2 regions of the Shouchella phoenicis genome follow, and region 1 is predicted to be linked to the other one. Evidence: riboswitches for the same ligand, from Rfam matches in the RefSeq annotation. Region 1 holds a riboswitch; the other holds the start of a gene.
What was found. Region 1 has a riboswitch for cobalamin ahead of ABC361_RS10780 (FecCD family ABC transporter permease). Riboswitches for the same ligand answer to the same signal wherever they lie in the genome.
Positions count from the first base shown of each region.

Region 2: another riboswitch for cobalamin. It lies ahead of metE (5-methyltetrahydropteroyltriglutamate--homocysteine S-methyltransferase); the one in region 1 lies ahead of ABC361_RS10780 (FecCD family ABC transporter permease).

Region 1 is NZ_JBDFMQ010000001.1:2,000,175-2,016,638, reverse strand. Features, by position in the region: gene ABC361_RS10860 (ABC1 kinase family protein) at 1-761, opposite strand, end outside; gene ABC361_RS10855 (phasin family protein) at 787-1,116, opposite strand; gene ABC361_RS10850 (DUF421 domain-containing protein) at 1,241-1,924, opposite strand; gene ABC361_RS10845 (hypothetical protein) at 2,085-2,513, shown strand; gene spoVAC (stage V sporulation protein AC) at 2,519-2,995, shown strand; gene spoVAD (stage V sporulation protein AD) at 2,995-4,011, shown strand; gene spoVAE (stage V sporulation protein AE) at 4,012-4,362, shown strand; gene ABC361_RS10825 (D-alanyl-D-alanine carboxypeptidase family protein) at 4,536-5,681, shown strand; gene ABC361_RS10820 (nucleoside recognition domain-containing protein) at 5,678-6,274, shown strand; gene ABC361_RS10815 (spore maturation protein) at 6,274-6,807, shown strand; gene ABC361_RS10810 (pseudouridine synthase) at 6,958-7,686, shown strand; gene resA (thiol-disulfide oxidoreductase ResA) at 7,766-8,293, shown strand; gene resB (cytochrome c biogenesis protein ResB) at 8,309-9,967, shown strand; gene ccsB (c-type cytochrome biogenesis protein CcsB) at 9,960-11,150, shown strand; gene ABC361_RS10790 (response regulator transcription factor) at 11,330-12,046, shown strand; gene ABC361_RS10785 (ATP-binding protein) at 12,046-13,821, shown strand; cobalamin riboswitch at 13,871-14,003, shown strand; gene ABC361_RS10780 (FecCD family ABC transporter permease) at 14,112-15,158, shown strand; gene ABC361_RS10775 (ABC transporter ATP-binding protein) at 15,162-15,968, shown strand; gene ABC361_RS10770 (cob(I)yrinic acid a,c-diamide adenosyltransferase) at 15,965-16,464, shown strand, end outside.
Region 2 is NZ_JBDFMQ010000001.1:1,259,571-1,276,034, forward strand. Features, by position in the region: gene ABC361_RS06900 (YrvL family regulatory protein) at 1-10, opposite strand, end outside; gene ABC361_RS06905 (SEC-C domain-containing protein) at 37-1,044, opposite strand; SAM riboswitch class I at 1,230-1,332, shown strand; cobalamin riboswitch at 1,385-1,515, shown strand; gene metE (5-methyltetrahydropteroyltriglutamate--homocysteine S-methyltransferase) at 1,666-3,942, shown strand; gene ABC361_RS06915 (carbon starvation CstA family protein) at 4,025-5,650, opposite strand; gene ABC361_RS06920 (DUF8052 family protein) at 5,672-6,187, opposite strand; gene ABC361_RS06925 (NAD-dependent succinate-semialdehyde dehydrogenase) at 6,373-7,782, shown strand; gene ABC361_RS06930 (ABC transporter ATP-binding protein) at 7,909-8,832, shown strand; gene ABC361_RS06935 (ABC transporter permease) at 8,829-9,596, shown strand; gene ABC361_RS06940 (GntR family transcriptional regulator) at 9,657-10,028, shown strand; gene ABC361_RS06945 (ATP-binding cassette domain-containing protein) at 10,028-10,723, shown strand; gene ABC361_RS06950 (hypothetical protein) at 10,720-11,460, shown strand; gene ABC361_RS06955 (M42 family metallopeptidase) at 11,530-12,576, shown strand; gene ABC361_RS06960 (Dps family protein) at 12,604-13,065, opposite strand; gene ABC361_RS06965 (hypothetical protein) at 13,133-13,636, opposite strand; gene queG (tRNA epoxyqueuosine(34) reductase QueG) at 13,734-14,879, shown strand; gene ABC361_RS06975 (methylated-DNA--[protein]-cysteine S-methyltransferase) at 14,897-15,421, shown strand; gene ABC361_RS06980 (GNAT family N-acetyltransferase) at 15,436-15,900, opposite strand; gene ABC361_RS06985 (amidase domain-containing protein) at 15,989-16,464, shown strand, end outside.

The DNA.
Region 1 (16,464 bases):
GTAGCTTCTGTAATTTTGGTTCCCTCTACTTTTGACATCGTCAACACTTTCATTGATGAGTAAGCAGAATAGATAATGGGAGAGTACATAGTGGTTTCATTTTTAGACTGACGTTTAATTCGCTCTGCGTTTTGTGCTTCGTTTTTATAATTAATTTCTTGTTTTAACGCGCTAGCAAACTCGTGAAACAAATCAATTAAGCGAAATTTTTTCACCCAGGCTATGCGGTCTTCCGCTAATTCTAATAAATCTTCAATAATTGCTAAGTCGGTTTCAATTGTATGTTGAATATGAGGTCGACGAATTTTGACAACCACCGATTCACCCGTAGGCAGTTCTGCTTCATGCACTTGCCCAATTGATGCGGCTGCAAGGGGTTCAGGGTTAAAAGAGCGAAAAAGTTGCTCAATTGGAGCATCTAGTTCTTCTTCTAAAATCTCTTTCGCTTCACGGTATGAAAAGCTTGGAACATTATCTTGAAGTTCTTCTAACTCATTAAGCACGTGCTGAGGGAAAAGATCAGCACGTGTACTCGCTAGTTGACCAAGCTTAATAAATGTCGGCCCTAACTCTTCTAACAATAGACGAATTCGTTTCGCTACTGTGAGATCAGAGTCTTTTTTCGTTTTATTTTTTGAACGTGTTCGCTTTCGACGTTCAAGTAAACCCATGTCTCGGACAATTTGACCAAAGCCATAGTGATAGAGCGCTGTTATAATGTCTTGATACCTTGAAAGGTACCGCATTCTTTTTTTCAGCATTGGGTGAATTGTCCTTTCTTACATGTTAATCATTTTTTGATTCGGTTAGCTCTTTTTCATTCATCGTTTTCTCTAAAATCGCGACTCTCGCTTTTAAGGCGTCAACTTCAGCTTGAGTTGCCACATCCATAGATACTAAATATTGTTTCACCCGTTCACTAATCATCGATTCAATTTCATTTTGCGCTTTTCTTCCTTTTTCCATTAAATCATCAACAAGCTGGTTTGATTCAGAACGCTTTACTTCTCCTCTTTGCACAAGGTCGTTAACCGTTCTTTCAATTTGTTCTTTACTTGCTGACGCTGCTCCGACCCCTAAAGAATAAACATTATTTAATACATCTCTCATTGCCATGATGTTTCCTCCTTCAATTCGTGTCATCTTTTTCTATTGTATACAAAGAAAGGAGATGAACACAATTATATTATCGTTTTATACCCTTTTTACGCATTTGTTAATCAAAAGTTTCACTAGTTTCTTATGGCGAATAGTTCTGCATATAAACTGGCTGATCGTCCAGCCACTCTGCGTAAAAAATTGCGCGATGACTTAAAAAGCCACGGTCCTCAATTTGTTTTTTTAACCATTCTTCTGTGCGATTAATTTGTTTCAACCCATCATAAATAATTTCGCCATCCATAATTAGCGGAACAGGGAGACTAGGCTCTTCTTCATGAATCTCGAGTTGTTGATTTATCGGCGTATTATAAGCCTGTTTGCGCTGGATGTTTACCGTTCCGTTTGTTTCTAAAATGCCGTACTGAACTTCTCGAATGGAAAAGACCCCTTTTTCTCTCATAAGGTGCTGTAGCTGATTTAAGTCTAATTTATTCTTCCGCAATTCATCATACTGAATACGTCCTTTTGCAATAATAATGGAGGGAGATCCTTCAAGTAATCCCCGCGTGAAACGAAATTTTTGGGTAATCATTTCAATTGAATAAATTAAAGAGCCCCAGATAAAAATGGCGTATAGCACATAAACAAGATTAATGCTTTCATCATAAATCGCATTTCCTAAGAGTTCCCCGACTACGAGAGCGGAAATGAAATCAAATGGGGTGAGCTGGGTAATTTGGTTTTTTCCAAGCACTTTCGATAAGATTAAAAGCGCAAAAAAACCTATAATCAACTCGGTTGTTAAGGATATATAGCTTTGCATCATGTCGTCACCTGATTTGTTTGAGGTATCTTTATCTCACTAGTTTCTGTTTCAATGGCTGAGCTATTCTGGCAAATGAATGTCAATAATTTCATGTGTAAAGTCCTTTATCTGATACACCCTAACTAGCATGCAACTTCTACTTAACGGGGGTGAACAAATGTTTAAAAAAGGACTAGCACTTATACTTATCATTTTCTTAACTGCATGTACGGCTTATGAAGATGAGCAAGGGCAAGCATTTATGCTGCAAGAGTCAGCAGGAAAAGGACAAGAAGCGTCCGATCGAGCAAAGGAAGAATTAATTAAAATGGACGAAGTATTAAGCGTGAGAGGGATTCAGCATCGTGATGTCATGATTATGGCCCTACATGTTAAACAGAAAGATCGTTTTCATTTAAAAGATGTGCGCAAACAAGCATTTGATTCAGTTAAATCACTTTATCCAGATTCAACCATTCATATTTCAACGGATAAGAAAATTTATAAAGAATTAGCTGAAGCCGAGGAAAAGATTAAAACAGATCATTTATCAAATGACGAAGTTGAAAAGGAATTAAAAAAAGTCGAGGCCCATGTTAAAGAATAGGAGGGATGACCGTGGCTAAGAAAAAACTCACTGAGGAACAACAACAGTATCAAACGTTGGCAAAGCAATACGAGAAAAAGCGCCCAGTATTGAAGAATAGCATCATTGCTTTTTTAATTGGTGGCTCGATTTGTTTTATTGGCCAATGTTTACAAGTGTTTTATTACACGTTCTTTGACTTTACAGAAAAGACTGCGAGTAACCCAACCGTGGCCACGTTAATTTTCGTTGCTACACTTATTACTGGCTTAGGATTTTATGATCGTATTGCGCAATTTGCTGGTGCAGGTACAGCGGTTCCTGTTACGGGGTTTGCAAATTCCATTGCTTCAGCGGCGATTGAACACCGGACCGAAGGCTATGTGTTAGGTGTAGGTGGAAATATGTTTAAATTGGCAGGTTCTGTTATCGTTTTTGGAACGGTGGCTGCTTTTGTCATTGCTCTTGTTAAAACACTCTTAATAAAAGCAGGGGTGATGTGATGTTAGTAGGAAAACAAAGCTGGCGGTTTGATTCTCATCCCGTCATTGTATCAACAGGTACAGTTGGAGGACCGTTTGAAGGAAATGGAGCGATTCCAGAAGCATTTGATTTACTCCATGATGACATGTGGATTGGTGAGAAATCATTTGAGAAAGCACAAACAATGCTTGTTGAAGGTGCCGTCACGACCGCATTAAAAAAAGCCTCAGTAAAAAAAGAAGATGTTAATTTCCTGCTTGCAGGAGATCTAGTGAATCAGCTGACACCTTCAAGTTTTGCTGGACGTTCGCTTGCCATTCCTTACTTAGGAATGTTTGGGGCATGTTCAACATCAATGGAAGGTTTAGCGCTAGGGTCTTTTTTAGTGAATGCTGGTGGCGCACATCAAGTTGTGAGCGTGGCTTCTAGTCATAATGCTGCTACTGAAAAGCAGTTCCGCTATCCAACCGAATATGGTGGCCAAAAACCGCCAACCGCTCAATGGACTGCAACAGCGGCAGGTGCGGCTTTAGTAGCAAAAACAGGTGATGGTCCGATCGTAACCGGAGCGACAATGGGCAAGGTCATTGATATGGGATTATCGGACCCGTTTAATATGGGTGGCGCAATGGCTCCAGCGGCGGCAGATACAATTGAAGCCCATTTTAAGGAGTTTAATCGTGGACCAGATGACTATGATCTAATTGTTACAGGAGATTTAGGTCAGATTGGTTTGCCGATCTGCCGTGACTTACTTAAGCAAAAAAGATATGAATTAGGTCATGACCGCTTCCAAGACTGTGGATTAATGCTTTACAAAGAAAATCAACCTGTCATTGCGGGTGCAAGTGGACCAGGTTGTTCAGCGGTTGTCACATACGGGCACTTGTTAAATCAAGTGAAATCGGGTCAACTTAATCGCTTACTTGTTGTGGCGACAGGTGCGCTACTATCTCCTCTCTCTTTCCAACAAAAAGAATCCATTCCGTGCATCGCTCATGCAGTCGTCATTGAGTCGCAAAAGGGGGCGCATTAAATGATTTTCTTATGGGCCTTTTTAATTGGTGGGGCGATTTGTGTCATCGGACAATTATTAATGGATGTGTGTAAATTAACGCCAGCACATACGATGTCTACTTTAGTTGTAAGCGGAGCTGTATTAGCGGGATTTGGTTTATATGAACCGCTCGTCGACTTTGCTGGTGCAGGTGCAACAGTTCCAATTACGAGCTTTGGGAACTCCCTTGTACAAGGAGCGATGGAAGAAGCAGACCAAGTGGGACTAATTGGCATTATAACGGGTATTTTTGAAATCACAAGTGCCGGAATATCCGCTGCCATTATCTTTGGATTTATCGCTGCACTTGTATTTAAACCAAAAGGATAAAACAAAAGACCGTGCGCTTGACATTTAGTCGAAGCACAGCGGTCTTTTTTTGTTGTGTAGGAAAGAACGTCATATTTAACCGTCCTTTCGATCATGAATTTAAAGAAGCTTGTCATATTTAGGGCTTGTTCGCATAAATTTTTATATAAACTGTGCGGGAGTTGAGCCGATCCATGATAAAAAAAGGCATGATTAGCATCATTATCTGTTGCTTCTTATTACAAGTACTAGCCAGCAGTGTGTATGCAAAAGAGCAAGTGACTTTTCCAATATCCGGACAGGCTGCTGTTTTAATGGAGCAAGAATCTGGTCGTGTTCTTTTTGGGAAAAATGAACACCAGCCTTTAAAAATCGCTAGTATTACAAAGATTATGACAGCCATTCTAGCGATTGAATCTGGCAAATTAGATGAAACAGTCCTTATATCAAAAAATGCTGAAGGAACAGAAGGGTCTTCTCTTTATTTAGTGTCAGGCGAGAAAATGAAACTAGAGGACTTAGTCTACGGCCTAATGATGAGAAGCGGAAATGATGCAGCGATGGCTATTGCTGAACATGTTGGGGGAAGTGTAGAAGGATTCGTGTATATGATGAATGAAAAAGCTGAAGAGATTGGGATGTCTCATACACTTTTTCGGAATCCACATGGGTTAGATACACATGAAGATCATTTATCAAGTGCGTATGATATGGCGCTTTTAACCCAGTACGCAATGGAAAATGAATCGTATCAAACGATTTCCTCAACAAAAAAATACCGTTCACAAGGAGAGAACGTTCGTGTGTTTCACAACAAAAATCGGTTGCTTACTGAAAAGTATGATTATTCAACCGGTGGGAAAACAGGCTATACAAAATTAGCAAAACGAACGCTCGTTTCAACGGCAAGTAAGGACGGGCTGGATTTAATAACAGTGACATTAAATGATCCTAATGATTGGGACGACCATATGAATTTATTTAATTGGGGTTTTCGTCATTTTCAGCTTCATACATTAATTGAAGCTGGCCCGGTGCAAGTAGATACAGATGATGCTTATGCTAATCATTTAATCATTAAACACCCAGTTATTTACCCATTAACGACTGAAGAAAGAAGCGCGATTCAGCCAAAACTTGAATTCGTACACCCTCCTACGCAGCCGCTAACTAACGAAGAGAAGGCTAAGCCAGTAGGGACATTAAGTTTCATCGCAAATGGTGAAGAGATGGAGAGCACACCGCTTTATTATGAAGAAGGCGAGGAGGAGAAAGAACGATCGTTTTGGGAGAAAATTAGGCAGCTATTTTCCATTGTCGTTGGAGCTGGTTCAAGATGATTAATTATATTTGGGCCGGGATGCTACTCGTAGGATTGGTGTACGCAGCGGTTAATGGAACGATGAGTGAAGTGACTGAAGGTGTATTTAACGGGGCAAAAGAGGCGGTTGCCATTTGTATCGGTCTTATTAGCGTTCTGACGTTTTGGTTAGGCTTGATGAAAGTCGCAGAAAAAGCAGGTCTTTTAACCCAATTAGCAAAAATGGTTCATCCGATTGCTAGAAAAGTGTTTCCAGACGTTCCGAAAGACCATCCGGCAATGGGCTATATTTTATCAAACTTAACGGCAAATGTTTTTGGGTTAGGAAATGCGGCTACGCCAATGGGGATTAAGGCAATGGAAGAATTGAAGAACTTAAATGGGGGTAAAGATGAAGCGAGCCGTTCTATGATTACATTGCTTGCGCTCAACACAGCATGCTTGACCCTTGTCCCCACCACAGTGATCTCAATTCGAATGTCATATGGCTCTGAAGCGCCAACGGATATCGTAAGTACAACGATTTTTGCATCTGGTTGCGCGATGATCGGTGCCATTTGTATTGACCGCTTTTTTCATTTTTTGCGTAGTCGAAAAGGGAGGTCGTCTTAATGGAATGGTTAACGGCACTATCAGTTTGGATGATTCCACTACTGATTGGGACGGTAATCCTCATTGCCACCATCCGTAAAGTCCCCACTTACGAGGTATTTGTGTCTGGCGCGAAAGAAGGGTTCGGAATGTCCATCTCAATTATCCCTTATCTTGTCGGCATGCTTGTAGCGATTTATGTGTTCCGTGCGTCTGGAGCGATGGAAGCCCTTGTGTCGGCAATGGCACCCGTTCTTTCTTGGATCGGAGTGCCAGCTGATATTGTTCCGCTTGCTCTACTAAGACCGATTTCAGGTACAGGTGCGCTCGGCTTAATGACGGATTTAACAGCTGTCCATGGGCCAGATTCTTATATCGGTCGACTAGCGGCAACGCTACAAGGAAGTACGGACACGACGTTTTACATCTTAACCGTTTATTTTGGAGCGGTCGGGATTAAGAAAATGGGGGATGCTTTAAAGGTTGGGCTGCTTGCTGATTTGGTCGGAATTATTGCCGCGATTTTTATTGTTAGCTTAATATTCGGTTCATAAACGAAAGAGCCATCTTATTATCACATGTTGATAAGGGAGGCTTTTTTCGTTTTTAAAACGCTAGTCAACGGGCTGAACTAGTAGGAAACTTATAACGGACACTTGTAACACAATCGAAAACTCGTTATGATGATGCAAGAGGTGAGAAAGATGGAACGATTACAGAAAGTCATCGCTCAAGCAGGCGTGGCATCAAGACGAAAAGCAGAAGAATATATTACAGCTGGGCGAGTGAAGGTAAACGGAAAACGTGTAACAGAACTAGGCGTAAAGGTGAACCCTAATAAAGATGAAGTAGAAGTGGATGGCGTCCCTTTAGATAAAGAAGAACCAGTCTATTACTTACTTTATAAACCTACAGGTGTCATTTCAACATCAAATGATGAAAAAGGGCGAAAAAAAGTAACCGATCTGATCGATGTCCCACAGCGAATTTATCCTGTAGGCCGTCTTGACTACGATACATCAGGTTTAATGTTATTAACAAACGATGGTGAATTTGCCAATTTGTTGATGCATCCAAAATTTAAGATTGAAAAAGAATACGTTGTAAAGATAAAGGGCATACCTGATCGCAAGGAGCTAAAACAACTTGAAACAGGTGTGAAGCTTGATGATGGTGTAACAGCTCCAGCGAAAGTGAAGTTGCTCTCAAGCGATCGGAAGAAAAACACATCGATTATTCGAATTATTATTCATGAAGGGAAAAACCGTCAAGTTCGTCGAATGATGGAAGCGTTTGGCTACCAAGTAGAAAAGCTAAAGCGTGAGCGGTTTAGTTTTTTAACGTTAGGTAACTTAAATCCAGGTGAGTACCGTGCAATTAAAGCGATTGAGATTAAGCAACTAAAAGAATTGGCTGTCACGAAACCGTCATAAAAAAGATAAAATTCACTTCTTTCCCACGTTATAATGGAAGTGTACGAAAACGTTCACAAAAAGAAGGGGGGCGCATCCGTTGAGCAAAAAAAAACGTACCATTACTCGTCTAGCGATCTTGCTAGTTATTGCGGGTGCAATTGGCTATACGTTTTATGCCAATTCTCAATCAAATGATGGTGTTGTTCGTGCAGGGGATCAAGCTGAAAACTTTGCTTTGCGAGATTTAAATGATAATCGTTTTGAAATGGCGCAACAAGAGGGCAAAGGGGTCTTCGTAAATTTTTGGGCCACGTATTGTGAACCGTGTGAGCGCGAAATGCCGCATATTGAATCAATCTATAAGGAATATGAAGACGATGTAGAAATGATTGCCATTAATGTGGACGAGTCTGAGTTAACGGTCGATTCGTTCGTTTCTCGTCACAATTTAACGTTCCCCATCGCAATCGATAGTAGACAAGAAGTAACCCGGGCTTATGGAATTCGTCCATTACCGGCAACACTTGTTATTGATGAACATGGAGAAGTCCAGCATTATTATCAAGGGGAAATGACAGAAGCAATGGTAAGGGACTTATTTGAAAAGGTAGTACCCGAGGGGTAAGACGGGGGTGAGAAGATGAAAGAAGAGCGCGTGACGTGTGAATGTGGTCATGTCAACAAAACGGGAACGGACATGTGCGCGGCATGTGGAAAGCCTCTAACGGAAGAGGCAAAAACCGAAGGCGTCAATATGCGTTATGAGGGAGCTGCGATCCGTTCAAAGAAGCAAAAGCGCACGATATTAGATCGGATTTGGGCATTTTTTTCATCGGTAAAAGTTGGGATATGGCTTATTGTCATTTTATTAGTCGCCTCGGCAGTTGGTACGTTATTTCCACAAGAAAACCTTCGACCTGGTCTTGAAGAAGCAGCAACGTTTTACGAACGAGAATATGGGTCGCTTGGATTGCTTTATTATAACCTTGGCTTAAATGAGCTCTATAGTTCTTGGTGGTACATAACGCTTATCATTATGTTAGCAGTATCCATTATTGTAGCAAGTTTTGATCGTGGGATTCCGCTTTATAAGGCATTAAAAGCACAGCGGGTTACAAGACATCCGCACTTTATGACAAGGCAAAGACTATTTGCGACAACTGAAGCAACGCAAGTAGCATCTGCTGACTTAGAAAAAGTAAAGCAAAACTTAATAAAAAAGCGCTACAAGGTTCGTGAAGAAAATGGCAATCTTTTAGCAGAAAAAAACCGTTTTGCTCGTTGGGGTCCTTACGTAAATCACGTCGGGTTAATTCTCTTTTTAGCTGGCTGCCTCATGCGCTACCTGCCAGGGATGTATGTAGACGCAACGATGTGGGTACGAGAGGGAGAGCGGGCGCCAGTGCCCGAAGCTTCCGAATATCTTGTTGAGAACCGTGGTTTTTCTATCAGCTATTACGATGAAGAGGACGAGCGCTTTCAAGAATCGTTTGAGCAAGGCAATTCAGTTGTAACCGAGTCCTTTGAAACCGATGCTGTTCTCTATAAGCGCTCAGGTATCTTAGGTGACGATTCGATTGAACAAGTAAAAGAAAAAAACATTCTCGTTAATGATCCGTTACAGTTTGATTCTTTTTCCCTCTATCAAACCGATTTTCGCGAAAATGAACTTCATGAGATGACATTTACGCTAGAGCATAAAGAATCAGCTGAAACCTTTGGCGAATTAACAATTAATTTGATTAATCCAGAAGCAGATTATGATTTAGGTGATGGCTATGCTGTAAGGCTAGTGAATTATTTCCCGAATTTTTATATGAATTCTAACAACGAGCCATCAACCTTGAACAATATTCCGGATAATCCTTATTTTATTTTTGAGATGACAACACCAGAAACCCCTGAAGGAGAAACAAGTGTCGTCGGCATCCAGCAAAATCTTGAACCGTTAGAAGATAATGAGTATAAGATGACGTTTGTCGATGTTGATTTGGCAAATGTAAGTATCTTAACGGTACGAAAAGATGAAACGTTGCCAATGTTAATTGCCGGAGGGAGTATTTTTATCATTGGTCTTGTACAAGGCTCTTATTGGGCCCATCGACGGATTTGGATTCAACAGACAAACGATAAAATTTGGGTAGCAGGTCATACAAATCGAAATTGGATGTCGTTCCAAAAGGAAATGAATGAAAGCCTTCAGGACACGAATGTAAACACTCCGATTGACCAAGAAGAACTGAAAGATTCGGAAAGCTCGAATGATGATTCGGGGAAAAGAGGAGATAAACATGCTTAGTTTAAGTTTTAATTTACTGCTTGTTGCGTTTTTTGCGTTTTTAACGGCAACCATTTTCTTTGCTTTTTCTTTATCGAAGCAAAGAAAAGCGCAGACGCATACGCAAACAAAAGCAAGCAAGTGGGGGATCGCGTTTTCAATTATTGGACTTGCGCTTTCCCTCGGTTATTTCTTTGCAAGGTGGTCTGTTTCCGGTCATGCACCAGTTAGTAATATGTTTGAATACATGACTGCTTTAGCAATTGCAATTGCCCTTGCGTTTTGCATTATTTATTTTATTTACCCAAACCGAGCAGATGTTGTTGGCTTATTTACGATGCCAACGGTCATGCTGCTTATCGTGTATGCATCGACGTTTTCGACAGCGGTTGCACCTCTCGTGCCTTCGCTACAAATGCCGCTTATGTTGAAATTACATATCATTACAACAGCAATTGGACAAGGTTTGCTCGCAATCGGTTTTGCCGCGGGTCTTGCCTATTTATTACGAACTCTTGATTTAAAGCAAAAAAGTTGGAAGCCGCGTATCATTGAATTGATGATGTACGGGTTGCTCTGCGTCGTGGCTCATGCCCTTGTCGCACACGGATTCTCTGCAGCGAACTATGAAGCAACGTTTAGCTACATTGATGAAAATGAGCAAGAAGCAATGATGGTGTATGAGGTGCCGCCTCTAATTGGTCCGAATGAAGGAGAGCTTCAAACAGAAGGAGCGATGGAACCATTATTTTCTGTACCAGGAAACATTGAAGCGAGTGATCTTAACACGCTAATTTGGGCTTTTGGAGTGGGAATTGTTCTTTACTGGCTCATTCGTTTGCTGCTTCGTAAAAGAATTGGCCTTGCCATTCAGCCGCTTCTTAAAGTGTCGAAGCCAGCAACCCTTGATGAATTTAGCTATCGTGCAATTGCGATTGGTTTTCCTGTTTTCGCGCTAGGTGGATTGATCTTCGCGATGATTTGGGCGCAAATTGCTTGGTCAAGATTTTGGGGCTGGGATCCTAAAGAAGTATGGGCGCTTATTACATTTTTGTTTTACGCCGCATACTTACACTTACGTTTAAACAAAGGTTGGCACGGCGAAAAGTCGGCTTGGCTATGTGTGATAGGCTTCGCCATTATTATGTTTAACCTGGTGTTTGTAAACTTAGTCATTGCAGGTTTGCATTCCTACGCTTCATAATGCAGCAACTATGACGGAATTGTTACAATAGTATTGTAGCAATTCTTTTTTTTCTCCGATCCGTGTTCCATGATTGGCGTATTGTTTTTCAACCATGATAGACTAAAATGGACCGCAATAAATAAAACCGCTCAAGCATGTTTATAATGAAAAGAGAAGTGCACTATAGGAGGTTACTAATGGATTATCAACCAAGTATTCTTATCGTTGATGATGAAGACCGTATTCGTCGTTTATTAAAGATGTACCTTGAAAGGGAAGAGTATCAGATAGATGAAGCAACAAATGGAGAAGAAGCGTTGTTTAAAGCGTTAGAAGTCGATTACGATTTAATATTGCTTGACGTTATGATGCCTGGCATGGATGGAATTGAAATGTGTCAGGAACTACGTAAGTCAAAAGCGACGCCAGTTATGATGTTAACCGCTAAAGGCGAAGAAGCAAATCGTGTCCAAGGCTTCGAAGTAGGCGCAGATGATTATATTGTAAAACCATTTAGCCCAAGAGAAGTTGTTTTACGGGTTAAAGCGATGTTAAGACGTGCATCCGCCACACAATTTGTTCAAACGGATACGCATACAAAAGATATGCTTGTATTTGGTCCGCTTACAATTGATAATGATGCCCATCGTGTTAGTGTGAATCAACAGGAAATTAACTTAACGCCGAAAGAATATGAGCTGCTGTTTTATTTAGCGCAATCACCAGATAAAGTATTTTCTCGTGAACAATTATTAAAAGATGTATGGAATTATGAATTCTTTGGGGACTTACGAACGGTTGATACGCATATTAAACGTCTACGTGAAAAATTAAATCGTGTGTCGCCGGAAGTATCATCAATTATTTCAACGGTCTGGGGTGTAGGCTATAAGTTTGAGGCTGTTAGCGGCTGATGCTTTGGCAAAGTGTCGTTGGAAAACTATGGTTAACGATTTTACTTCTTGTCACAGTTGTTTTGACCGTTCTTATGGTCATGATGCTTCGATTTACAGAAAATAATTCGATAGAAGAAGCGGAAACGAGATTGAATAGTTATGCCAACATGGCCATATCCACGTTAGAGGGTCATGAAGAGCTTGACGGTACGTATGAATATTTAGAAACGATTAGCCGAGAATTTTCGGTTAATCTTTTATTAGTTGACCCGCAAACTGGTGTGTGGAGTACTGCTGATGGACGAGAAGGAGAGCAAATTGCTGCTGAACTGATTCAAAATTGGTCAACGTTTGATGAGCGAGTCATTGAAACCGATAGCTACTCATTGGCAGGGTCTGAGGATGAAAAAACAGAAATGATTATATTAGGCGCACCTATAGAAGCAGGTGAGTCTGATGCAATGATTTTTTTATACCAGCCTTTATCAGCAATTGAAGAAGCAGCTTCCGAAACACGTAGTTTAATTTACTTGTCTGCTGGTATTGCGCTCGTTTTAACCACCATTTTTGCGTTCTTTCTCTCGTCTCGTATCACCGCACCTTTACGAAAAATGAGGCAAGCAGCACTTGAAGTGGCGCAAGGGAAATTTCATACGAAAGTGCCGATTTTAACGCAAGACGAGATTGGACAACTGGCAATTGCGTTTAATCGTATGCGTCGAGAGCTGAATCGCAATATTTCCGAACTGAATCAGGAAAAAGAACAACTCTCACGCATTTTACTTAGTATGGCTGATGGGGTCATTACCTTTGATAAGCATGGCCTCGTTCGATTGACAAATCCACAAGCCGATCAAATGATGCAAATGATGTTATTTGAAGAAGGGGAAACGGATACAACGGTTAAAATGAAAGTGCCTGCACTGTTGCAGCCTTTGTTTGAACGAGTCGTAGAACAAGAGCATGAAGAACTACAAGAAAAGACCGTTCAAGGGCGAAGCATGGCGATTTTAATGGCGCCGCTCTATGAAGGTCAATACATTCGTGGTGCGGTTGCCGTTGTTCGTGATGTCACTGAAGAACGCAGACATGACAAGTTACGTAAAGACTTTATTGCAAATGTATCCCACGAACTACGAACGCCAATTTCGATGTTGCAAGGATACAGTGAAGCGATTGTCGATGGTGTAACGTCAACAGAAGCGGAGCAAAAAGAAGTAGCGCAAATCATTTACGATGAATCTCTACGGATGGGACGCTTAGTAAATGAGCTGCTTGATTTGGCCCGCATGGAAGCAGGTTATATTGAATTAAACCTTGATGAACTGGAGCTACATGACTATTTGGAGCGAATTGTACGGAAATTTTCTAGCTATGTAAAAACAGAAGAAATTGAGATCCAGTTGTTCCAAAATGAAGGGAACCCTACCGCATCGTTTGATCCAGATCGAATTGAGCAAGTGTTAACAAACTTAATTCATAACGCCATTCGTCATACGGAAAAAGGTGGATTTGTCCACTTAAATTATGAAAAGGATGCCCACTCGCATTTATTTTCGGTGCAAGACTCTGGTTCGGGCATACCGGAAGAAGACTTACCATACGTCTTTGAACGGTTTTATAAAGCTGATAAAGCGAGAACGAGACAACGAGGTGGGACAGGTCTTGGACTCGCGATTGCGAAGAACATTGTAGAAGCGCATGGTGGAACCATTACGGCCCAAAGCAAGTTAGGAGAGGGAACAACATTCCGCTTTACAATTCCGCGAAAAATTGAGGGCGCTGACGAATAAAGGCGATATTTATTGTTCCATAAGAAACAAAAGAATGGTAAGCTTATCTACAAAGATTAGCTTGTATGGATGCAGTCTGTAGGCTGTTTAACAGGGGAAGCTAGTGAAAATCTAGCACGGACCCGCCACTGTAATTACACATGTGTAAAAGTCAGAGGACCTGCCATATAAGTAAGCGGATTTTCTTTCGTGGACTAAAGAAACCATTGTTTAAAAGAGCAATGTCGTGCTGCACATGAGTTCACATGTGCAGCTTTTTCTGTCCTTCAAGGAAGGGTAAGGAGTAAAGAATGAGTCAACCTGTAACATGGATAAGGAAAGTAGGACCTTATCTTATTACCAGTGCAATTGTCGTGTTTATTTTTTTATTATCCATTAGTTATGGGAGTGTTCAAATACCGTTAAGGACAGTATTTTTAACGATTTTACAACAAGGGCTGCACATTCCTTTTGATGTCTCGTTAAATGACGCACATACACAAATTATCATGCAAATCCGATTGCCCCGTGTGTTGTTGGCTTTTCTTGTAGGTGCCTCGCTTGGGATGGCTGGAGCGGCGTTTCAAGGTTTATTACGAAATCCGTTAGCAGATCCTTTTACGATTGGGGTATCATCAGGTTCTGCTTTAGGTGCTGTTACGGTTATTTTTTTTCAATTTTCCTTCATAGGCATATGGACGTTGCCCGTTGTCTCTATTCTATCTGGGCTGGCTACATTAATAATCGTTCTTACGTTTACACGCCTTGTACAACGTTCTTTTGCAACAGAGACGATTATATTAACAGGGATTATCGCTAGCTCGTTTCTTGGCGCTTGGCTATCCTTAATCGTCGCATTGTCCCAAGAAGAACTGCGCCATATTATTAATTGGCTAATGGGAAGCGTCGGCATGCGCGGGTGGTCCTATGTCTACTTAATTCTCCCTTTTTTAGTTGTCGGTGCGGTTCTCGTGTGGATCTGTCGAATGGAGCTTGATGCCCTCATGTATGGTGAAACAAGTGCCCATCACTTAGGTGTATCGGTCAAACGAAAAAAGTTCACCATTCTTGTTGCGGCAACGTTGTTAACTGGAAGTGCTGTAGCCGTTTCAGGAACAATTGGATTTGTCGGTCTCGTCATCCCGCATATGGTTCGTTTGATTTGGGGACCGGGTCATCAACGCTTATTACCTTTGGCAGGATTAACAGGTGGTGGATTTTTAATCCTTGCCGATTTAGCGGCACGGACCATCGTTTCACCAGCAGAACTGCCAATTGGTGTCATTACAGCGCTTGTCGGCTCCCCATTATTTGCATGGTTGCTCTATCGACAGAATCGAAGACGGAAAGGGGCATAAAGAATGCTGGAAGTTCAAAATGTAAATGTCGCAATCAATAAGCGCACCATTCTAACCGATGTCTCCTTTTCGGTTCAAAAAGGAGAGCTGCTCGGTGTAATTGGTGAAAACGGAAGTGGGAAAACAACGTTACTTCATAGCATAACAGGGGTAGTGCCCTATCAATCTGGAGCCGTTTATTATGAAGGTCAACACGTTTCCAAGATGAAAAATCGAGTTCGTGCGCAAAAAATGGCTGTATTGTCTCAAGATCGCACGAATACGTTTCAAACAACGGTACGCAGTGTGATTGAGCTAGGGCGCTATCCCTATTTAACAGGATTACTACCGCAGCTGACAGCAGCTGACGATGCAATTATTAATGAGGCCATGAACGAAACCGGTGTTGCGGGCTTTGCTGATCGAGCTATGGGCACATTAAGTGGCGGGGAGCGTCAACGAGTGTGGTTAGCGCGCGCATTAGCACAAAATCCAGATTTACTTTTGCTAGATGAACCGACAAACCACTTGGATTTGGCGCATCAAGTTTCGCTGATGGACCATTTACATAAGCTTGTGAAAAGGAAAAAGCTAACAGTTATGTGTATTTTGCATGATGTGAATTTAGCAAGTTTGTATTGTGATAAAGTGTTATTGTTAAAAGACGGACAGATCCAAGGGGTTGGTCAAACAACAGATTGGCTAACAAGTGAACAATTAACAACGCTTTTTGGAACAAGATTTTCTGAAACCATTGATGCGCAAACCGGATGTAGACAGTTTACAGTCTTACCTTATTTCACAAATCATTTTAAGGAGGATTCAAGATGAAGATTTATACTCGTGGCGGAGATAAAGGAAGAACAAGTGTTTTAGGTGCAAGGGTGGAAAAGACAGACAAACGAATTGAAGCGATAGGATCAATTGACGAATTGAACAGTGTAATCGGCCTAGCGATTTATCATGCAAAGCAGGAGCAGCTAGCAGAAATTGTGACGGATTTAACCGTTATCTCTCACCAGTTGTTTGACTATGGCGCAGACTTAGCGAATGTAAAAGAAGAGATCCCATTTAAGATCTCGTTACAACATACAACGCGTCTTGAAGAAAAAATTGATGCGTACACGGAAATTGTCGGGCCACTTACACAATTTGTTTTACCTGGAGGATGCTTAACGTCGTGTTCCCTTCATACTTGTCGAACAGAAGCAAGAAAAGCAGAACGTCGTTTGAACGAAATGGAGCCAGCGGCTTCGTCAGAATTAAAAACATATATGAATCGATTATCAGACTACTTGTTTACGCTAGCGCGATTAGCAAACAAACG
Region 2 (16,464 bases), 740 kb from region 1:
GTTTCCGCATAAATCAGACCTTCTTTTGTTCAAAAATTATTCTGCTAGACGCAATTCGTTTGTAATTTCAATCGAACGACTCGAAATAGTTGATGCACTAACGTTATATTTTTCAGCTAATGCTTTTTGTGTAACGGAAAGCGGCGCAAATTCTTGTAGCGCATATTCCATTGCAGCTGCAAATGCTTCAGGCTTACGAATATTGACTTTTTTAGCTGAGGTAAACGCATGCCATTTTTCTAATGCAAGTTGTTCAATTTCCGGTGGATGTTGATCTTTTTTCAAGCCGCTCAAAAGAATATCGGCAGTTTCTTTTACTTGTTCAGATGACCATTCAAAATCATCAGCAGCCTTTACGATAGGCGTATTCTCCGCAAGTAACGATGAAAGAAGTTGTGGCCATTTAGAGGTGAAGCTGTCTCCTTCAGAATCTGAACGGAATGCGTCAATTTTGTTTTTAATGTCTGCAGTTTTAGCAGGTACATGACTAATAACTGGACCGACAAAGCTCATAGCGTTTTCACCATTGGCAGGAAAACCAATAATTGTTGAGCCAGGCTCGACTGTGTCTTTATGTTCAGACGGAATGATGTGTGTTAAGCGTTCATTTGTGAATAAATGGATGCTTTCACATTGATCTTCATGTACCGATACTACTTCAAGAACAGCAGGTTTTGTCCCTTTCCAGCTTTCTATAATGGTAGCTGTTTGTGGACGTTTAATTTTTCTCAACTTGCTTTCAAGGAATGTATCGTATATGGTTTGCCCATCTGCTTCAATTGGCTTGTGAAAAATGAGCCATACAAGCAGCATACTTGAAAGGGTCTCGGTTACATTTTCTTCGACGTCTGGGTAAACATGGTGGTAACTTTGCACCCAGTTTGTTAATTCCTTTTGGTAGCGGGTAAATGCAGTATAAAGCATTTCCGTTTCTAATTGATGAAGCTCTTGAGAGACAATTGCTTTTGATTCTGTTTTTTGCATGCAACATTTTTTATATTTTTTCCCACTGCCACATAGACAAGGATCGTTTCTCTTTATCATAGATGTTCCTCCTTACGTCAACTTTCTTAGTTTAACAGATTTCCGCGATAAAAGCAGGGTTTACAGCCGTTAATTTTGTGGTTGAGTCGATAAGTAAATGAAAATGGATCTTTTGTATGAATTATCTTTTGACAGTTTTCAGTCTTTATGCTAAATTAATTGAATACTCATACATAAGAAAACACTCTTTATATTGAGAAGTGGAGGGACTGGCCCGACGAAGCTTCAGCAACCTTTCCAATTGGAAAAGGTGCTAATTCCAGCAAAGGGAACTTTGGCAGATAAGGGGGATGCGATGTGATCGCATAAACCCTTTTCATTGAAAAGGTTTTTTTTAATTTCATATGTGAAACGAAACGGTGTAGTGTCCAACTACTTAATAGGGGAACTTGGTGAAAATCCAAGACGGTCCCGCCACTGTGACGCACCTATGTGCGAAGTCAGATTGCCTGCCGAATCGTTCTGCTTAGCTCTACGCGGATCTAGAGAAGAGTGGAAATCATGCCTTTTAAACTAGTTGTTCATGTTCATTCGCTAGTGACTTTCTGGTATATTTCCTATCCCTTTCTCTTGAAAGGGATTTTTTTATGGTGAGTACAACTATTTAAGGAGGCAGAAAAAATGAGTGGAGTTAGAAGTTCAAGCTTAGGTTTTCCAAGAATCGGGGAGCAACGAGAGTGGAAAAAAAATCTAGAAGCCTATTGGAATCAAAAACTATCGCAAGAGGACTACGTAAAAAAACAAAAAGAATTACGTCTGAATCATTTACAAAAGCAAAAGGATGCAGGGCTTGACTATATCCCTGTTGGCGATTTTTCTCACTATGACCAGGTACTCGATACAGCAACAGCATTTGGTTTAGTACCTGATCGCTTTGACTATGAAGGTGGAACCGTTGATTTAGATTCGTATTTTGCGATTGCCAGAGGCAGTGAGCATGCGGTTGCTGCTGAAATGACGAAATGGTTTGACACAAATTATCACTATATCGTACCTGAACTTGATGGTAGAGAACCGGAGCTCGTAAACAATCGCTGGTTAGATTTAATTGAGGAAGCGAAGCAAGAGCTAGGGGTTACCGGAAAGCCTGTGATCTTGGGCCCTGTAACATTTGTTAAACTATCAAAACATTATGGCAGTCGTTCATTTGTTGATCATGTGCGAAGTTTATTGCCTTTATATACAACCGTGCTAAATCAGCTGGCAGAGGCTGGTGTAGACTGGATTCAAGTGGATGAGCCTATTTTAGTTGGGGATGTGACTGAAGAAGAGTGGGCGATTTTAGATGAAGTGTATACGTGGTTCTCAGAGTCAGCACCAAAAGCCAATCTTCTTCTACAAACCTACTTTGAAGGAGTCGATGATTTTAGTCGTTTTACGAAACTATCTGTTGCTGGTATTGGGCTCGACTTTATTTATAGTGATAGCTTACAAAAAATAAAGCAACATGGGTTTCCGAAAGAAAAAACATTAGCAGCTGGACTAATTGATGGTCGAAACATTTGGCGTACAGACTTAACGAAGACACATGCCATGGTGGAAGAACTTTCAAAAATAGTTGGGCAAGAACAATTAATCCTTCAACCTTCTTGTAGCTTGCTTCACGTGCCAGTAACGCTGAAACATGAACAAAAGCTACCTGAAAATTTAAAAGCTGCCTTATCATTTGCAGAAGAAAAATTAGCAGAGTTGAATGATCTTAAAGCAGTCTTAAATCAGCAGCAAGAGCTGAAACAGCTGCAAGTAGGAAAACGGGCGATTGATACGTTAAACCAATCTGCAAGTCGCACAAACCAAGAAGTCCGTACCGCTTTAGATCTCAGTAAAACAGAAGATTCTAAAAGAGCGGTTCCTGCGAATAAACGTATGGAACTTCAGCAAGAGGTCTTCCAACTCCCACCATTACCGACTACAACAATTGGTAGTTTTCCGCAATCAGCAGACGTTCGAAAAACGAGGTTGCAATGGCGAAGAGGGGAAATTACGAATGAAGCCTATGAGTCCTTTATCAATGCTGAAATTGAGCGTTGGATTGAGATCCAAGAAGAGATTGGGTTAGATGTACTCGTGCATGGTGAGTTTGAGCGTACTGATATGGTCGAATTTTTTGGCGAGAAGCTAGGTGGTTTTGAATTCACATCTAATGGATGGGTTCAATCATACGGGTCAAGATGCGTGAAACCGCCTGTTATTTTCGGAGACGTCTTTTTCCAAAATGATATGACTGTCAAAGAAACATTAGTCGCACAATCGAAAACGTCGAAACCGGTCAAAGGGATGTTAACAGGACCTGTCACGATTTACAACTGGTCGTTTCCACGGACTGATTTACAAGCAGAAGATGTGGTGAATCAAATTGCCCTTGCATTGGAACAAGAAGTGCTCGCTTTAGAAAAAGCAGGAATCACAGTCATTCAAGTAGATGAACCTGCATTAAGAGAAGGGTTACCATTAAAGAGAGAGAAGTGGAAAGCCTATTTAAATCAATCTGTTAAAGCATTCCAGCTCTCTGTGAAATCGGTTGAGCCACAAACGCAAATTCATACGCATATGTGCTACTCTGACTTCCAAGATATTATTCAAGCGATAGACGGACTTGATGCAGACGTTATTTCAATTGAGATGTCACGAAGTCATGGAGAACTCATTACAGCGTTTGAAGACTATACGTATAGCAAAGGAATTGGGCTAGGGGTCTATGATATTCATAGTCCACGTGTACCAACAGAAGAAGAAATGGAAACAAGTATTAATCGCGCCCTGCAAGTTCTTGATCAACGCATTTTCTGGGTTAATCCAGACTGTGGGTTAAAAACAAGAAAAGAAGCTGAAACTGTAGAAGCACTTAAAGCGATGGTTAAAGCAGCGAAAGCGAAACGATCTCAACTCGTTCAGTAAACAAACAAAGAAAGCTTATCAATTTAATGATAAGCGTGAGATGTACGCTCGAGGTCTTCTTGATCGCAAGCGTACATCTTTTTTATGCATTTAAGTTTGTTGAATCGGTTGGCTTATCTTTCTTACCAGCACTTCTTGCGCCTTCAATTCCGAGGAACACACACATCACGAAAAGGATAAAACAGATCACAGAAAGCAAGTAGTTTTGCGCCATGAAGTTCGAGTAGAGCATAACGAGCAGGGCGCTCGTAGTAACAATGAACATGAAAATCATGGGAATAATGACGAACAAGGCTTTTGACTTTGTTTTAACAAGCCACATTGTGACAGCTAAAAGAGCTAAGGCTCCAAGCATCTGGTTTGCGGCTCCGAATAACGGCCAAACCGTTTGCCATGTTCCGGTTAAGGCTAACGCTGTTGCGCCAATCAAACCGGCAATTGTCGCGAAATGTTTGTTCGTCAGAGCTTTTACTTGAATACTATCTCCAAGTTCAGTCATGGTGTACCGCATTAGCCGTGTGGCAGAGTCTAGTGTAGTCATTAGAAAAGCCGATGCTGCTAGTGCGGTAAACGTAATTCCAGCTTGAACAGGTAAGCCCCACGTGCTCATAAACTCACCAATTCCTAAAGAAAACACACTAATTGGATCGTTGTATTGCGCCATAAGCGCTGAAAATTCCCCCATCGTTAAGTAAGCAACCGAACCAATGGCAATAATAGCCACGAACGCCTCTAAAAGCATCGAACCATACGTAACAAAGCGCCCATTTTTTTCATTGTCCAATTGCTTAGAAGTCGTACCAGAAGAGACGAGGGAGTGGAAACCAGAGATAGCACCACAAGCAATGGTAATGAATAATATTGGAAATAAAAATCCAAGTTGATCGTTATAAAACCCAGTAAATGCAGGCATTTGAATTGTCGGTCGAGCAATGAGTAGTCCTAAAAAGGCACCACCAATTAAGAAATAGAGCATGTAAGAATTTAAATAATCACGTGGCTGGAGCAAGAGCCAAACAGGTAAAACAGATGCAAAGTAAGCATAGATAATTAAAATAAAGGACCAAGCGGTTGCACTTAATTCAAGCGGAAAGGTAAGACCTAACCAAATGGCTCCAACCATGGCAATCGTCCCAAGAATCGTTGCTGTTATGAGATTCATTCTTACCTGGTTAACAAGAACACCAAACACCATAGCAACAGCGATAAAGAGTAATGAAGCCGTTGCAGCACCGGGGAAAGAAACAAAAGTGTTGGCAACTAATATGACAAACACGCCAACAATTAAAATTAGTGTCGCAATAGCGAAAGAGAGAAACATGAGCTGCCCTCGTCGTCCCATGTATTCTTTAATGACTTCCCCAATCGATTTTGCTTTATGGCGAACAGACGCTTGGAGTGATGCATAATCGTGAGTTCCACCAACAAAAATACTACCGACAATAATCCAGATTACGGCAGGTAGCCAGCCAAACACGATCGCGGCAATTGGACCAGTAATAGGACCTCCACCAGCAATGGTTGTAAAGTGGTGGCCGATTAATACAGGAGTTTTAGTTGGGATGTATTCTTTCCCATCGTATAACGTATGCGCAGGTGTTTTACGGCTACTGTCTATTTTTAATCGTTTTTCTAAATATTTTCCGTATGTAAAATAAGCGACAATTAAGATGGCACCACAAATTAACATAAGTGTGACAAAATTCATATTGTTACCCCCGCCTTCTCATTATTCCGTTATTGCCTCAATAAATGGCTGAATAAATGGATTGCCTTTCTTGTTTATAATTAGTCTCTGTTCAGGTATGGATAGTACGCCAAGATAACGTTCATACCAGCCTGATTTTCCCCATTGAATAAACGAAACTTTTCTCGTTCTTTTTGCTTTTTTCTCTAGTGTTATACTTGGTGTTGTATGCAACAAGAAGATGCCAATATAAATGGAAGACATATGGCTTGTGCGGTCACTTTTATGTTGTTGGATATAGCAATCTAATTCTTGTTTGAATTGTTCGAATTCTTCTGTTGTACCTTCGTGTGCTTCATATAAAAAAATGTGTTGATTGTTCTCAACACTCCAAACGGTTACGTTTTTTGTGAACATGTACCGATCGTCTCTTCGGTAATAATGTGCGCTAAACCGCAGTGGGAGGTTTTCTAGTTTGTCATTTGCGTAAACGTCAAATTGATGTTTTAGCGTATTTTCTAGTTGATTTATAAACCGTTCCGCCTTCGTAATTAACACCTCCTACTAAAACTTGATTATAAGTGAGTGATTCTTATTATAAGGACGATCTTATAAAAGTTCAATACTTTCAGTCAATTTAATTTTTTGTTGAATATGTTGCGCCGTAGATGTACATTGCAAAAGTTTTAAAAAAAGTCAGTAGGGAACAGAACAAGAAAATAGTCTTTGGAAGGGGTATTATAATGAAACTATATATTAATGGTGAATGGGTTGGGGAAAACTTAGAGCAAGTCGATATTACAAATCCAGCTAATGGAGAAGTTGTTGATCAAGTGCCAAAAGGTGGCACAGAGGAAGCGAAGTCGGCAGCAGATGCAGCTGCTGAAGCATTTAAAACATGGTCAAAACTTTCCACGTATGAACGTAGTGAGAAATTAGAATTGTGGCACCAATACATTGAAGAACAAACTGAAGAGTTAGCAACCTTAATGACAAAAGAGCAAGGAAAAGCCATGAAAGAGTCTCGTGGTGAGATTGGATATGCGAATTCATTTATTAAATGGTATGCAGAAGAAGGAAAACGGAATTACGGAGAAACGATACCTGCTTCCACAGACGACAAGCGATTGTTTACGATTAAGCAACCAGTCGGTGTCGTAGCAGCCATTACGCCATGGAACTTCCCAGCAGCAATGATTACGAGAAAGATTGCACCTGCATTAGCAGTCGGCTGTACAGCTGTGATCAAGCCTGCTTCGCAAACTCCGTTAACAGCATTAAAGTTAGCAGAGCTTGCTGAAAAAGCGGGTATTCCTGCTGGCGTCATTAATGTCGTTGTGGGCGCTTCTAGTGACATATCAAAAGTCTGGCAAGAAGATCACCGAGTTCGGAAGCTTACGTTTACAGGTTCAACTGAAGTAGGAAGAACACTAATGAAAGATTCGGCAGAAACGATGAAGAAGATTTCTTTAGAGTTAGGTGGTCACGCGCCGGTGATTGTTTTTAAGGATGCGGACCTTGATCGAGCAGTACAAGATACCGTTGCTTCTAAATTTCGTAATGGTGGACAAACATGTGTGTGTGCGAATCGCATCTACGTCGAGGAGTCAATTGCTGATGAGTTTACGAAGAAAATGAAGGCAGAAGTGGAGAAATTAACAGTCGGTAATGGTCTAGATGAACATATTGATATAGGTCCACTTGTTGATCAAGATGCTGTTGACAAAGTCTTGTCGCATATAGCAGATGCAAAGGAAAAAGGAGCTACCGTTGTGACAGGCGGTACAAATACCAATGGTCTTTTCATGGAGCCTACCGTGTTGGCAAATGTGACCGATGATATGGCGTGTATGATTGAAGAAACATTTGGTCCGGTAGCGCCAATTGCAACGTTTAAGCAAGAAGAGGAAGCAATTGAGCGAGCTAATGATACAATTTTCGGATTAGCCGCTTATGTATTCACCAAAGATATCAATCAAGCGATACGCGTAACCGAAGCGCTTGAATACGGAATTGTTGGGCTAAACGACGGTGGCCCATCGGCTGCACAAGCGCCATTTGGAGGTTTTAAGCAAAGTGGAATTGGACGTGAAGGTGGCCGTCAAGGAATGGACGAATATCTAGAAATCAAATACGTATCGTTTAAGATGTAGCAAAAACACACCTAGGGTAATTGAATCCTAGGTGTGTTTTTTATGAAAAAAGTGGTTGTGCACAAAACAATATTAGTGTACTATTTAAGTAGAACACTAATACATGGATAGGGGGAACAAACAAACATGACAGATTTTCCGTTACAAATTAAGGGTCTTAATAAGTCATTCGGAAAAAATCATATTATCAAAGACATGAATTTTCAATTAAAACGAGGTCAAATTTATGGGTTTTTAGGTCCGAATGGATCTGGAAAGACAACGACGATTCGAATGATCGTCTCCCTTATTGCTCCAGACTCCGGGGATGTCATTATTGAAGGGAAAAATGTTCGAACAAGTCGAAAAGAAGCCTTGGCGCAAATAGGTGCGATCGTTGAAGATCCGGATTTGTATGGCTATTTAACTGGTCAGCAAAACCTTGAGCATTTTGCTAGATTGAGTCATCAGTCCATTTCAAAAGAGCGTATTAAAGAAGTGGTTTCTTTAGTTGAACTTGAAGGGGCAATGAAGAAAAAAGTAAAGTCCTATTCATTGGGAATGAAGCAACGGTTAGGAATTGCGGTATCGCTTTTGCATCGTCCTTCTGTATTGATCTTAGATGAACCAACCAATGGACTTGATCCGAAAGGCATTCGAGATCTCAGGTCGTATTTACAACGGTTAGCCAAGGAAGATGGTGTGACATTACTTGTATCCAGTCATCAGCTAAGTGAAATTGAAACGCTATGTGACCGAGCCATTGTTATCAAAAAAGGTGAAGTGGTAGACGAAATTTCAATGAATGAGGATGAACGCACCGAGCAAACCTTAACGGTGAAAATTGAAGCAAAACCAGCAACAAAAGCGTTTGAAATTTTATCAACATACGGGACGGTTAAACAAAATGGAACAGCGGTTGAATTAGAAAAACAATCGTATGAAGAGATTCCAGACATTGTAGCAGCACTTATTAAAGAACAGGTTCACGTTTATGGCGTAACGTATCAAAATCGTTTAGAAGATGCGTACTTTACGCTCACCGAAGAACGAGAGGAGGAAGTATCATGATGGGCATTTTATACAATGAGTGGTTAAAGTCTTGGTACGGACGAAAAGTCTGGGTATTTATCATCGTGATGGGCGTATTTCTTGCAGGTGCAGTGGGGCTTTCCCTTTTAACTCAGGCTAACTTGGGAGATCCCATGAATGCCGCAGAATTTGCAGAAATAAGCGTGTTCATGTTTCCTACATTTGTGATGTTATTTGGCGTTGTGCTTATTGCCGGAGCAATTGCAGGAGAATTTGCAAATGGCACAATCAAACAATTGTTAATTAGACCGACTTCACGACATGCCTTACTGTTTGGTAAATGGTTTGGGAACTTACTTTTCTCCCTCTTTATGTTTTTTGCGATTGTCATTGTTTCTATTGTGACAGGCTTATTCATTTTCAGTACCGAAGGGTTATCGATTACAGAGATGTTTTCTAACGTTTTTGAAATGGCGCTTTATCAGTTGCCAACTGTTGTATTTTATATTGCGCTAGCGACACTCATCGCTGTTCTAACAAAAAGTACCGCATTAACGATCATTATTACGTTCGCTCCGATGTTCTTTAGCAGTTTAGTCCAGCTGTTTATTTCACAGTATGAGTGGTCAAAATGGATCATCGTATCGCATGTTGAGTTTTTTGGGAATTATTATTCAACGGACATGGCGTTTGGGGCACCACCTTTTGAGAGTATGTGGGCTTCGCTAGCATTTTTACTTGCACATATCGTGGTTATTTTACTAGTTGCTCATCTTGTATTTAAAAAACGAGATGTGCTTTAATGGAAGAGTCAGGCGTTTCTAGACGCCTGGCTTATTGCTTTAGAAAGGGGGCGATGGCGTTTGTCTATACAGTTTGATCCGAACAAAGCCATTTATGCCCAGATTGTTGATTCCTTTTACCAACAGATTTGTAGCGCTGAGCTAGCGCCTGGTAATAAACTTCCTTCTGTCCGTGAAACGGCACAAACGTTAAAAGTAAATCCCAATACGGTGTCTCGAGCTTATCAAGAGATGGATCGGGAAGAAGTAACATTTTCGAAACGTGGACAAGGGACATTTGTAACAGAAGATTTAGCAAGAATCCGATCATTAAAAGAAGCGCTTGCGCAAAAACAATTAAATGAGCTTGTGAAGTATATGCGCAAACTGGGTTACACCGATGAAACCATGATAGAGGCTCTTACGAAAACAGTAAAGGAGGTGAGAGATTGATGAGGGTTGAAGTCAAAAATGTACATAAAAAATATGGACGTAAACAGGTATTTAACGATTTATCTTTTCGTTTTGATCATAATCATTTTATCGTTTTGATAGGTGCGAATGGCTCTGGTAAATCAACTTTGCTTAAGATGTGTGCCGGATTAGCACCATTTTCAAAAGGATCCATTCAATTAAATGATCAAAAGGAGCGGATCGGTCGAGCGCAACAAGCTAGTTACGTAGCAGAACAAGCAGGTTTCCCAATCTATCAATCGGCGGAAGTGATCATTGATCAACAAAAAAAATTGTATTCTGATTTCAATAAAGATCAAGCGTTACGTTATTGTGAAGACATGAACGTTCCAATTCAAACCAATTGGGCTTCACTTTCTACGGGGCAACGTCATCTTTTATCCTTAATTATAGCCATTTCAACACAAAAGCCGTTTTTATTTATTGATGAGCTGCTTGCGAATCTCGACACCACCAAAAAAGAAGCGATGCAACAAATATTAACAGATTTCTTGCTTGAAGGCGGTCGGACCATTGTGATGGCTACGCATGCGTATGAAGATGTGGAGATGCTTGCTGACGGAGCCATTTTTATAGAGGGAAACGGTGTTAGAACCATTCCAGATTTAGAGGCGTGGCGGACCGAACACAGCGCTTCACTCCGAGATTTATTTGCAAGGGTGGGGAGAGAATGAAGGAATTTGTTTTTTTTCTAAAAAGAGATTTGCGCTTGCTTTTGCCGGTTAATGTGATAGCAGCAATCATATTTTTTGTCATGATGGTAGCGGCGAGTGTCATTCGCATGCGTTTTGGACAACCGTTTGATGCTGTAGATATGACGTTAGTTTTTGTCCTTTTAGTGTATTATTTTTTCTTAGCCTCCATATTAATTATTGCTGAGTCTGTCTGGAGAGAATGGCGGAAAGGGACGCAAATACAGTGGTATCTTGCACCAGGATCCGTTCATGTGAAATTATTTTCCAAAATGGTATCCACTTATATGTGGTTGAACGTTCAGTTCTTGTTTGTGGCAATTGTTTTGTTAACGTTTATTCAATTTGCAGCAACAGAAGGCATGATTGTGGAATTCTTTGAGGATATTGAATCAATCGTAAAGTATCCACTTCAAGCATTTTGGATGGCTTTTATTGTTCAATTTCTTTCACTCGTTTCGGTGCTTTTTCCAGCATTTATTTTTTTTGGTGTGAAGACATGGACGAAGTATCTCGTCCTCATTCCATATGGATTAATGGCTATCTTGCTCTATCCCTATCTAACATTTAAATTCAGCGAGAATGTAGATGAATCAGTTCCGCTTATTACGACTACTTTTGAATCTGTAACTTCTGCACAAATTGTGTGGGACCTTGGCTTGCTCATTCTCCTCTATTCACTTATTGTGTTGTTCCTTAAGAAGAAGATTGAGCTATAAAAGATTGAAATGAGGCATTCGTACCGATAAAATAAAAGGATCTAACATTGAAAGTGAAGTGTATGTGTAATGAAGTTCAAGAAAACTGAAACGATTAAGCTATTAAAAGAGTTAGTTCACATTCCAAGCCCGTCTGGCTACACTGAAGATGCGATTGCGTTTGTTGAAGCATTTTTAAAAACGCACAAAATTTCTTATCGGAAATCAAACAAAGGCGCTTTAGTTGCAACGATTGAGGGAGAAGATACCACTTCTCACCGAATGGTCACGGCTCATATTGATACGCTAGGAGCAATCGTTAAAGAGTTAAAGCCGAATGGGCGATTAAAAGTAGATTTAGTCGGTGGATTTGCTTATCAGTCTATTGAAGGGGAATACGTGACAATCCATAAAAGCGATGGAAGCACGGTTTCTGGGACGGTTGTGGTGCACCAGTCCTCCGTTCACGTTTATAAAGATTCCCGAACGATTGAACGAACGCAAAAGAATATGGAAGTTCGTATTGATGCGAAAGTGGAGGACATAGAGGGCTTACGTCAGCTTGGCATTGACGTGGGGGATTTTGTGAGTTTTGCACCACGCTTTGAGCAAACAGAGACAGGATTTATTAAATCAAGGCATCTGGATGATAAGGCAAGTGTAAGCTTAGTGCTAATGTTGATGAAAGAATTAAAAGCAAGTCAAACGAAGCTGCCTTATACGACGCATGTCCTCATTTCAAATAATGAGGAGATTGGCTATGGAGGGAATGCGTCAATTCCAACTGAGGTTGTGGAGTATGTAGCGGTTGATATGGGAGCGATTGGAGATGGTCAACAGTCTGATGAGTATACTGTTTCCATATGTGTGAAAGATTCAAGTGGTCCTTACCATTATGGCTTAAGAAATCACTTTGTTCAGCTATGTAAGAATAACGAGATCCCGTACAAGTTAGACATTTATCCGTATTATGGGTCAGATGCATCAGCTGCGATTCGTTCAGGTCATGATATTGTCCATGGGCTCATTGGACCAGGCATTGAAGGCTCTCATGCAATGGAGCGAACCCACGAACAATCGCTTGAAGCGACGTACAACCTTTTATATGCGTACATTACAACATCAATGAAGCATTAAAAAAGCTGCCCAAGCGGGCAGCTTTTCTTATGAACGAACATCCGATGTTTGTTTTGTATACGCACGTAACATCCAGGCATGTTTTTCGATAGTTTCTTTTAAGCCAATTAACATATCTTCTGTAGCATCATCATCTAGAGAGCCACATACATCAATCCCTGATTTCAACTCATCTGCAAGCTTTTCATAGTCACTAACTAAGTCTGCAACCATCTCATCTGCTTGTAAATTTTTATTCCCTTCGTCAATAGACGACAGCTTTAAGTATTCCTCCATTGTTGCAACAGGGTACCCTTTAATAGCAAGTAATCGCTCAGCTAACTCATCAACCGTAGCGCCTGCTTCATTGTAAAGCTCTTCAAATTTCTCATGTAATGTGAAAAAATGAGGCCCTTTCACATACCAATGATAATTGTGGAGTTTAACATAAAGAACACTCCAGTTTGCTACTTGTTTGTTTAAAACAGATTGAATTTTCTCTTGTGCCATTATAAAATCCTCCTACTAACGTTGTGTACAGATACTATTCCCCCTGTACAAAATTCTAAACAACGGGTTAAAGCAATTCATAATGGAACGTTCCGCCGTGAATATGGGTAAACATCGTTCCAGCAGCTTGTAGAAGTTTCTCCGCGTTTTGTGCAATGGATGCGTGAGAGAAGAAAAAAAACTGAACAGCTTCTGTTGTATCTGTATGTGTAGTCGTGGTCGTATCAACATAGAAAGGTGAGGCGACTTCTTTATTTTGATCATAAAGAGAATATCCTTGTTTATACAAGGGTTTTACGAGTGAATGCGAATCGTGCAACGTGATGGGTAATTGATACTCCAACATAAAAAAGCGATTTAAATCAATGGCTGATTGTACAGGTTTGAAAAAATTAGCTTCTTGTACAGCTTGAAAAACCTTTTTATGATGAGGAAAGGGTGGATTCGTCGATAAATCTTTATCGAGTACTTCCATATGAAGAAGCTCTTGATGGAATTGCAGTCTTCCTTTTAACATCGTTGATGACTCACTTATTTGTATATGTTGGTAATGAATAATTCCTATTTCCACGGTTGTTCCTCCAAATTCTCCACTGACATTTACTTTCCTATTATGATTCTGTATGCTAGAAGAAATCAAACGTTTTGATGAAAAAGGAAGAAATCATATGAATGTTGAGTTACTAAAGCATAAATTACTCGAATACAGTAAAACGATCGGTATTGATAAAGTAAGGATCACGACGGCAGATCCTTTTTTGTCGTTAAAAGACCGCCTCATCGCCCATCAAGAAAAAGGATATGCATCGGGATTTGAACACCCTCACCTTGAAGAACGAATTGATCCGAGCTTAAGTTTAAAAGAAGTTCGAACAATTATTTCGATTGCCGTGGCATATCCGTCCAAACTTTCAGATTCACCAAAAAGAGTAAAAGGAGAAAGAAGAGGGTTTTTCTCCCGCTCGTCTTGGGGTATAGACTATCATGATGTCTTAAATGATCGACTAAAAAAGATTGAAGATTTTCTGATGCAAGAGTGTGGATCAATTGAAACGGTCCGTATGGTTGATACAGGTGCTTTATCGGATCGAGCAGTCGCAGAAAGAGCTGGTATTGGCTGGAGTGCAAAAAATACATTTATTATTGCGCCAGAGCTAGGCAGCTATGTTTTTCTAGGGAATTTATTAACCACAATCCCTTTTCCTGTTGATGAGCCGATCGAAGATTTATGTGGCTCTTGTCAAAAATGCATTGATGCTTGTCCAACTGGTGCGCTAGTAGAGCCTGGTGTTTTAAATGCTCAAGCCTGTTTATCGTATCAAACTCAGACTAAAGGGTTTATGCCTGAAGAGTATCGTTCAAAAATCGGAAATTACTTGTATGGATGGGACACCTGTCAGCTTGTTTGCCCATATAATAGAGATCAGGACCATCATCAGCACGTTGAAATGGAACCCGATCCAGAGAAGATAAAGCCTTTGCTTATTCCTTTACTGACGATGAGTAATAAGGCATTTAAAAAAGAATTTGGTCATATGGCAGGATCTTGGCGAGGAAAGAAGCCCATTCAACGGAATGCGATTATTGCTTTAGCCCATTATAGAGAAACATCTGCGCTTCCTACGTTGCTTCATCTTTTAACTGAGGATCCAAGACCTGTCATTCGGGGAACGTCTGCTTGGGCAATTGGAAAAATCAGTGAAAGTAAAACCGAAAAAAAGGCATTAGAGGATGCGAAACTGAATGAGCAAGATGAAGATGTAAAAAATGAAATCGAAAAGGGTCTTGCGTTTTTAAAGCAGAAAGGCGAATAGAGAAACGGGGGAGTGGCATGCACGTCATGACAAGTTTTTATGTGAAAGAGGTTCAAAGTCCAATAGGGCTTTTGACGATCGTTTCCTCAGATAAAGGATTAACGCACCTTAGTTTTGGTCCTTTAAATAAAGCGAATCTGGCAGCTCGATTAGCTCGATTTGGAAAGAAACCCGAATGGTTTGAATTGGGAGAAGATGAGTCATTACTGGCTGCTGAACAATTAATGGAATACTTTAACGGAGAGCGACAGGAATTTGATGTATCGATCGACTTAATCGGCACACCTTTTCAAAAAAAAGTATGGTCTGCATTAAATACAATTACTTATGGTGAAACAAAAAGCTATAAAGAGATTGCGGAGATGATTGGAGCACCAAAAGCTGTTCGCGCAGTAGGGGGTGCGAACAATCAAAATCCCCTTCCGATTATTATTCCGTGTCATAGAGTAATTGGTTCAAATGGTGCCATGGTTGGCTATGGTGGAGGTTTAACAAATAAAGAACGGTTGTTATCATTAGAATCAAAAATGAAAATTTCATAAAAAAAACATGGCAGTCACGCGCACTGCCATGTTTTTTTTGACATGTTCAAAGACTTTTTAAATACATATAAGGAAGAGCTGGTGTTAAAGGACAGTTCTTCATAGCCTTGCTTCGCATAAAACGGAATGTTCGATGATCTTGTTTCACACAACAGCTCGCGACATGAACGATTTAACGCTTCTTGCTCGACGGTTTTAAGCAGAAGCTTACTAATGCCTTGACCTTGATACGCAGGATCAACGCTTAATCGAAAAAACGTACAAACATGCTGATTTTGCTCGTAAAAGATGCACCCAACAATCCGATTGTCTTTCATACAGACAAATGCTTCTTCATTCCTTGACAGACGCAAAGCGATGGAAAGTCTAGTTTCATGTAAGGCAGATGCAGTAACAGGGTCATGTCTGTAAATTTGAAAAGACGTTTGAATTAAGCGGTGAATTGATTGACAATCAGTCATAACGGCTTTGCGTATCAAGATCATTCGCTCCATTTCGATATAAGATAATCATAATTATACATCTTTATTAATTTTTATTCAATTCTTTTTTGAGGTGATAGATGAAATGAAGAAAAAATGGCTTGTCCCTTTACATGCGAGAGTTAAACAACTAAACACAGCTTTTCTAAATGGACATGTAGAAAAAGATTTGCCAGAAAAAGATCGAGTGGCGTTTGTTAAAGATGCAGATGAAATAAATGCACGAGGCGCGGAAGTCGTTAGTGCAAAAATAAAAGGCGACGTATTAAGTGCTGTAACCTTTGATTCATTAACACAAGTCGATTATTTTATAGTCGTTGACCGTTTAATTAAACAAGGAGAGCGAACGTATATGGAAGAACGAACGATGCGAAGACGCGCTTTTTTTGAAGGCAGTGTTCTTGTAGAGGATCAATGTCAAACGACTTACCCATTATCTTTGCAAGAACGTGGCGAGAAGCGGACTGGGAATATTGTTCGGGATGAACAGTCTGGCTACAACCGTAGGAATGCTGTTCGTTATGCAGAACAATGGTGGAATGATTACAACCCTGCTTTTGT